2 regions of the Bacillus sp. WC2503 genome follow, and region 2 is predicted to be linked to the other one. Evidence: predicted binding sites of a transcription regulator. Region 2 holds the regulator's gene; the other holds the start of a gene.

Region 1 (3,634 bases), 750 kb from region 2:
CTTTATTTTTTTCACAATATCCATCTCCTGTTTATTATGATTTCGCTGTTACATTAATCGTAATATATATATTATATTTATCAATTTATAATTTACATAAAGTTCGTTTGGGTGAAAGAGAAAATAAAATATTTGTTATAAAAATGTTGCACTTATACGTTATTAATGTTATATTAGCAAAGCGATGAGCTAATTTACGTAAGACGAGAGATATGCTTAAGTGCTAAACACGCGAATGTGGTCGCCTGGTCTCTCGCCGTAAACGCATCAAGACGCCTGCTTGCAGGCGTCTTTCATTTTATATAAAAACAAATGCTAATGCAGATAAGGATAAAACCTTATCTGCATTTTTTTATTTTTGAGAGAAATGTAATGTGGTTGTTTATATGGATAAAACCTCCACTTTCGGCAAAACTACTAATGAAAGTTTGATTTTGCCTAAAAGAGGTGAACGGAAATGAAATGGATACTGATTGCAGTGCAAGCTTTCGTGATGATGTTTTGTTTAGCCTATGAAACGAGTGTGAGGGCGGAAGGACCAGTACCAGAAGTAACAGAAAAAGAATCTGAAGTTACAATTTTATTAGAGCGTATGTATGTTGATGGAGAAGTAAGTGAAGAAATATTTACAGAAAAAGTAGCGGATTTAGAAAAGTTTTTACAGCAATATAAAGAATGGCAACTCGTTGATCGTGATGATGTACAAATTGTATTGCAAAAGAAAGTGGACGATATTTCTCCGTTATTGAAGACGAGCGGCTATTTTGGTGTTTCAGAGGAAGGGATATTACAAATTTTCAAGGGTGTACCAAAAAGTGATAATGCGATTCATTCTTTCTTTCAAATTGATATGAAAAAACTTGAGAGTTATGAGCGTGCGAAATTGAAACGTGGTATTCGTATAAAATCAAAAGAAAGTTTTGTGAAGACGATTGAAAAAATGAAGCAATATGCAGTGCAAAATAAGAAAAAAAGCAGCTCATGGTGAGCTGCTTTTTCTTACTTGTTTTTAGCTAAAATTTCTTTTGCGATTTCATCAATTAGCATATCTTTTCCGATTGGATTGAATGCTTTCGTATTGAAGATTTCATTCGATACTTCATATACGTGATTGTTTTTTACTGCTTTATTGTCTTTCCAAACAGCACTATTTTTATAGTCTTCGTACACTTTATCAGCCTCGCCGCCGAAGCTTACAATAAACATTTGATCAGGTTGGAATGCAACAAGCCCTTCTAATGATACTTGCGCCATCGTTTGTTTTAAATCTGTACCTTTTGTTGCTGGAAGTTTTAAGTCGTTAAAGATGATGTCACCGTATCCGAAGCTACCGTATACACGGAAGTTTTGTGGTGTAACTGCGACAAACATAAAGTTTTCATCTTTTGTTTTTTCTTTAATTTTTTTAGATAAAGAGTCTGCTTTTTTATCGTAGTCGGCAATCCATTTGTCAGCTTTCTTTTCTTCATCAAATAGTTTACCTACTTCTTTAAACTTACCGCGCCAGTCTTCTAAGTTTGTTTCTAGAACAACAGTCGGTGCAACCTTTTCTAATTGATCATAAATTTTTAATTGACGATTATTTAAAATAATTAAGTCCGGTTTTAAAGCTGTAACAGCTTCTAAATCAACTTTAGGTGCCCAGTACCAGCCAACTGCTTTTACGCCATCTAGCTTGTCTGTTAAGTGATTTTGGATTTTATCTTTATATGTATTTGCTGTACCAACAGGTTTGTGTCCAAGAAGTAATAACTCTTCTGTTGATCCAGATAAGTCAACAATTCTCTTTGGATTTACTGGAATTGTAGCTTCCCCTTTAGCGTGTTTCACAACTTTTGTTTTCGGTTGTTCTTTTGCTTTTGACGCTTCTTTTTGAGAAGAACAGCCAACGATAGAAAGAACGACTAGCATAATAGTTAATAAAATAAATAACTTACGTTTCATCCTGATGTAACCCCTTTAATTAGTATTGATAATCATTATCGACTCCTGTATATTAAGGTGCTTTATCTTTTCTGTCAATGGAAAATAACAGAAGTTTTAAACGGAGAACATTTGTTGGGGTAGTCTCGCTTTTCTATCATTAAATATGTTAAAATGGAATACATGATTTAAGAGGGAGAGATCGTATTTTGTTTGAATATGTTACAGGTTACGTGGAGTATGTAGGACCGGAATATGTCGTAATTGACCATAATGGAATTGGGTACCAAATTTTCACACCAAATCCGTATGTATTTCAAAGAAGTAAGCAAGAAATCCGTGTCTATACATATCATTATGTGAGAGAAGATATTATGGCACTTTACGGGTTTAAAACACGTGAAGAGCGTTTATTATTTACAAAATTGTTAGGTGTGTCTGGCATTGGGCCAAAAGGCGCTCTTGCGATTTTAGCTTCTGGTCAAACAGGACAGGTCGTTCAAGCGATTGAACATGAAGATGAGAAGTTTTTAGTGAAATTCCCGGGCGTCGGAAAGAAAACAGCGCGCCAAATGATTTTAGATTTAAAAGGAAAACTAGCAGATGTTGTACCAGATGCATTTGTTGATTTGTTCTCAGATGTTGAAAGTTTTGATGAGAAGAAAGGTTCCTCAGTTGAACTTGATGAAGCACTGGAAGCACTGCGTGCACTTGGTTATGCAGAACGGGAAGTTTCTCGTGTTGTACCAGAGTTATTAAAAGAATCATTAACGACGGATCAATATATTAAAAAGGCACTTAGTCTTTTACTAAATGGTAAGAGGTGAGTATAATGGACGAACGTCTCCTTTCAGGGGAATCTGGATACGAAGATGCGGATTTAGAGTATTCATTACGGCCACAGACGCTCCGTCAGTATATTGGCCAAGATAAAGCGAAACATAATTTAGAAGTGTTTATTGAAGCGGCGAAAATGCGTGAAGAAACGTTAGATCACGTACTTTTATATGGACCACCTGGACTTGGTAAAACGACGCTTGCGAATATTATTGCCAATGAAATGGGTGTTAACATTCGAACGACGTCAGGTCCCGCAATTGAAAGACCAGGAGATTTAGCAGCGGTATTAACAGCACTTCAGCCTGGAGATGTATTGTTTATTGATGAAATTCATCGTTTGCATAGATCAATTGAAGAAGTACTATATCCTGCGATGGAAGATTTTTGCCTTGATATCGTAATTGGAAAAGGACCGTCAGCACGGTCTGTACGTTTAGATTTACCTCCATTTACATTAGTTGGAGCGACAACACGTGCCGGAGCATTATCAGCGCCGCTCCGTGACCGTTTCGGTGTACTTTCAAGATTAGAGTATTATACAGTGGATCAGCTTTCTGCGATTGTTGAACGTACAGCGGAAGTATTCGAAGTGGAAATTGATTCGTTAGCCGCACTAGAAATTGCAAGACGTGCCCGTGGTACACCTCGTATTGCGAATCGTTTATTACGACGTGTACGTGACTTCGCACAAGTTCGCAGCGACGGAACAATTGCAATGGAAATTACACAAATGGCATTAGAACTACTGCAGGTAGATAAATTAGGACTCGATCATATTGATCATAAATTATTGCTCGGTATAATTGAGAAATTCCGTGGTGGCCCAGTTGGATTAGAGACAGTTTCGGCAACGATTGGAGAAGAATCTCAT
Region 2 (3,634 bases):
ACTAACAGGCCACCAACACCGAGAAATTGCTCAAACTTTAGATAATGGTGTAACAATTTTACAGACCGGATGCAATGGACACTCCGTTGGAAAGGTAAAAGTAATATTCGAAAAAACAGAACAAAAATGGGTAAAGAAAAATAGTTACGCACAATTATTGCCTGTGCAAGGAATCGAGGCCGACAAAGATGTTCTTTCCTTGGTCGCCGATTATGAAGAGAAAACACAAAAATGGCTTGATCAGCCTATTGGCATCATTCATGGAGACATGCGAATTTCAGATGCTATGCAAACTCGTTTGCAAGACCATCCTTTTATTGAATTCATAAATAAAATCCAGATGGATATAGCTAACGTTTCTATTTCTTGTACAAGTTTGTTTCATAATACATCTCCAGGATTCCCGAAACATGTCACAATGCGGGATATCGTTTCCAATTATATTTACCCAAACACATTAAAAGTTATTCGAGTGACTGGAGCCGATATAAAAGATGCTCTCGAACTTTCTGCTTCTTATTTCACATTAAATAAAGTTGGAGATATAATTGTTAATCCTGCATTCATAGAACCAAAACCTGCGCATTATAATTACGATATGTGGGAAGGGATTTCGTATGTATTAAACATTTCAAAACCAATTGGTGAAAGAGTAGAGTCTTTACAGTATAAAGGCGCTACACTCGATATAAATGAAGAATATGACGTTGTTATGAATAATTATCGAGCAAACGGCGGAGGGAACTTCTTCATGTTTCAAAATAAACCAGTAATAAAAGATATTCCAACAGATATGTCTGAACTTATTGCTAACTATATATTGAAGCATAAAAGAATAGAAGCAACGAGAAATAACAACTGGAAAGTTATTAAATAACAAATAAAAAAGATGGGCTTCGCCCATCTTTTAATTTAATTTTGCATTATCTTGCTTTTTTAAAGCTTTTAATTTCGCTGGTGTAACATCTGTACCTTCTTCGTTAACGACTTTAATTCCTTTAAGTTCGTTTAACATATTTTGACGAAATCCTTTTAAATATTGTTCTCGTAGCGATTGACGCTCACGTTGTTCTTCTTCAGTTAAACCTTCAGCTTTTGCTTTTTTCGCTAAGAAGTTAATGCGTTCAACGAGTTCGTGATTAAGCATCTCGAATCCCCCTTCTAATCAAAACTGATTATTATCATACAATAGTTACTCTTCTTTATCAAGCAATTGCTTTGTATACTCTACGTATCTACGATGTACAGTCGCTTTTGAAACATTATGACCAAATCCACGAAGCGTTGCCGCAATTTCTTCGAAAGTGAGTTCACTCTTGCGCAAACGTACAATTTCCTCAATTGGCACTTCTTTTTTCTCTCGCCCTACGCTTAAATGACGATTTTTCAAATTATTTTCTGGCCGATAGCCTTTTTCTACCGCGCGTTGCATACCACGTTTAATTTTCAAGTTATGAATCTTTCTTTGATATTCTTCAACAATACTAATTATATCTAATACCATCGAATCAGAATCCGACAATTGTAATTCACCATTATGCGTATGTGTATATACTTTTATTCCCTCTTTATGTAAACAATGCATTAACGCAATCTTCGCATTCCCTCTACCAAGACGTGTTTCATCTTGTATTAGAAGTGCATCAACTTGTTCATCTCGAATTGTATCTAATACTTCTAATATGCCATCACGTTCAATTGTATAGCCACTAGCCTGTTCCTCAATCACTTTTGTCACATTCATTTCATAGCGCTCAGCTAAATGCAATAATTCATCCTTTTGACGCAATAACGATGTTTCTTGTGCTTCTTTTGTTGTACTCACACGTGCATAAACAATTGCATTCATTTTGAACCCTTCTTTCTCGCTATATTTTCTCTCTAGTGTATCATAAATCTCCCTTTTGTTCGAACTTATGTTTGTAGAATGTTTTTTCGCATGTTATACTTATTAATAAGAAAAACGAAAGAAAACGAGGTGTTAGAAAACATGGAAAAGTTAACGAAACGCCAGCAAGACATTCTCGACTTTATTAAGCTAAAAGTACAAGAAAAAGGATATCCACCTTCCGTACGTGAAATCGGTCAAGCAGTCGGCCTCGCTTCTAGTTCTACAGTGCACGGACATTTATCACGACTAGAAGAAAAGGGCTATATCCGACGCGATCCAACAAAACCACGAGCAATCGAAATTTTAGGCGATGACCGAATGGATACAGAAACACAATCTGTTATTCAAGTTCCAATCGTCGGAAAAGTTACTGCCGGTTTACCGATTACAGCAGTCGAAAGTGTAGAAGAGCACTTCCCACTTCCAGCTAGTATCGTTTCTGGATCAGATCAAGTATTTATGTTACGTATTTCTGGAGATAGCATGATTGAAGCTGGTATCTTTGATGGAGATTTAGTTGTTGTCCGCCAACAACAATCTGCATACAACGGTGAAATTGTCGTTGCCTTAACAGAGGATAACGAAGCAACTGTTAAACGTTTCTATAAAGAAAAAGACCACTTCCGTCTACAGCCGGAAAACTCTTCATTAGAACCTATCATTTTAAAACAAGTGTCAGTTATTGGAAAAGTAATTGGCGTATATCGTGATTTACATTAAAAATAATAAAAGAAGATAATTCCCTTATTTATATAGGGAATTATCTTCTTTTATATATTGGTAGATTTTAATTCATTCCAAAAAACTCGAATGAATCTATCTTCTCATCTATTATTAACGTGTTTCTATAGTAACATCTCCAGCAGCCGTTTTGCCGCTAATCTTTTTACTCCCATTACCAATTGTTACGTTTTTATTTTCCTCATTAAAAATTGTCACATCTCCACCAGGAGTTTGCCCAGTTATTACTGCATCTTTTGGTTTTTCCGATAAAGTAATAGTTACATCTCCAGCAGTTGAGCTTGCCTCTACATCATACTTAGGATCATGATCCATAATATATACATCCCCACTAGTCGTTTTTGCTGTTACTTTCCCCATAACCTTTTTAAAGTTCACCTCACCAGCTTTTGTAGATCCCTCTACGTTCTTAGCTGTTACATACTTCAAATCCACTTCTCCTGCCAGCGTTCCAACATTTACGCGGTCACTTTTCACATCACTTATTTCTATTTGTCCAGCTGCTGAATTTACTTTGATCTCTTGGTAAGAACGTTCTGGTACAAATATAGTCAATGTAGACGTTTGAAATCCGAAATTGTAAAAGGAAAAATCAAACGAAACATCTTTTTTTCTTTCCCCAATAACTTTTAATGTGTCACCATCTTCAGTAATACGAATTTCTTGTTTACTTACATCTCCTGTTTGCTTTACATAAAAAGAGGCATCCGGAGATTTTTGGACGACAATATCCCCAGCACCTAACTTAACTTCTATATTTTTTAACGTTTCGTTTTTAATTACGTCTTCTTTATCGCCTTTTTCTGCAGTTTGTACTGCTTTTTCATATGTTTGTGAAATCCCTATTACTCCAATAATGATACAAGCGATAGCTACTAACAATATTTTTTTCATCATCTACTCCCCTTTTATCATTTTGAAGTTCCATATCACATAACGTACGCACAATCTTTTAAACCACTTCGTACTATAATACGCTATCATACATAACAACAAACCTAC

What was found. Region 2 encodes LexA, which represses DNA repair genes until DNA is damaged. Its sites were predicted from a motif close to CGAACATATGTTCG; they were not measured.
Region 1: ruvA (Holliday junction DNA helicase RuvA) is a predicted target of LexA. The motif match lies at 2,049-2,062, and genes of this name have one in related genera.

Annotation. Positions count from the first base shown of each region.
Region 1 covers NZ_JBQYMD010000001.1:3,650,617-3,654,250, reverse strand. The annotation lists gene ACUN26_RS18750 (hypothetical protein) at 1-24, opposite strand, end outside; gene ACUN26_RS18745 (BofC C-terminal domain-containing protein) at 458-988, shown strand; gene ACUN26_RS18740 (iron-hydroxamate ABC transporter substrate-binding protein) at 1,000-1,944, opposite strand; gene ruvA (Holliday junction DNA helicase RuvA) at 2,133-2,750, shown strand; gene ruvB (Holliday junction branch migration DNA helicase RuvB) at 2,756-3,634, shown strand, end outside.
Region 2 covers NZ_JBQYMD010000001.1:2,905,140-2,908,773, forward strand. The annotation lists gene ACUN26_RS14805 (bifunctional metallophosphatase/5'-nucleotidase) at 1-877, shown strand, start outside; gene ACUN26_RS14810 (DUF896 domain-containing protein) at 908-1,147, opposite strand; gene ACUN26_RS14815 (YneB family resolvase-like protein) at 1,193-1,849, opposite strand; gene lexA (transcriptional repressor LexA) at 1,991-2,611, shown strand; gene ACUN26_RS14825 (DUF4097 family beta strand repeat-containing protein) at 2,726-3,529, opposite strand; gene ACUN26_RS14830 (DUF1700 domain-containing protein) at 3,530-3,634, opposite strand, start outside.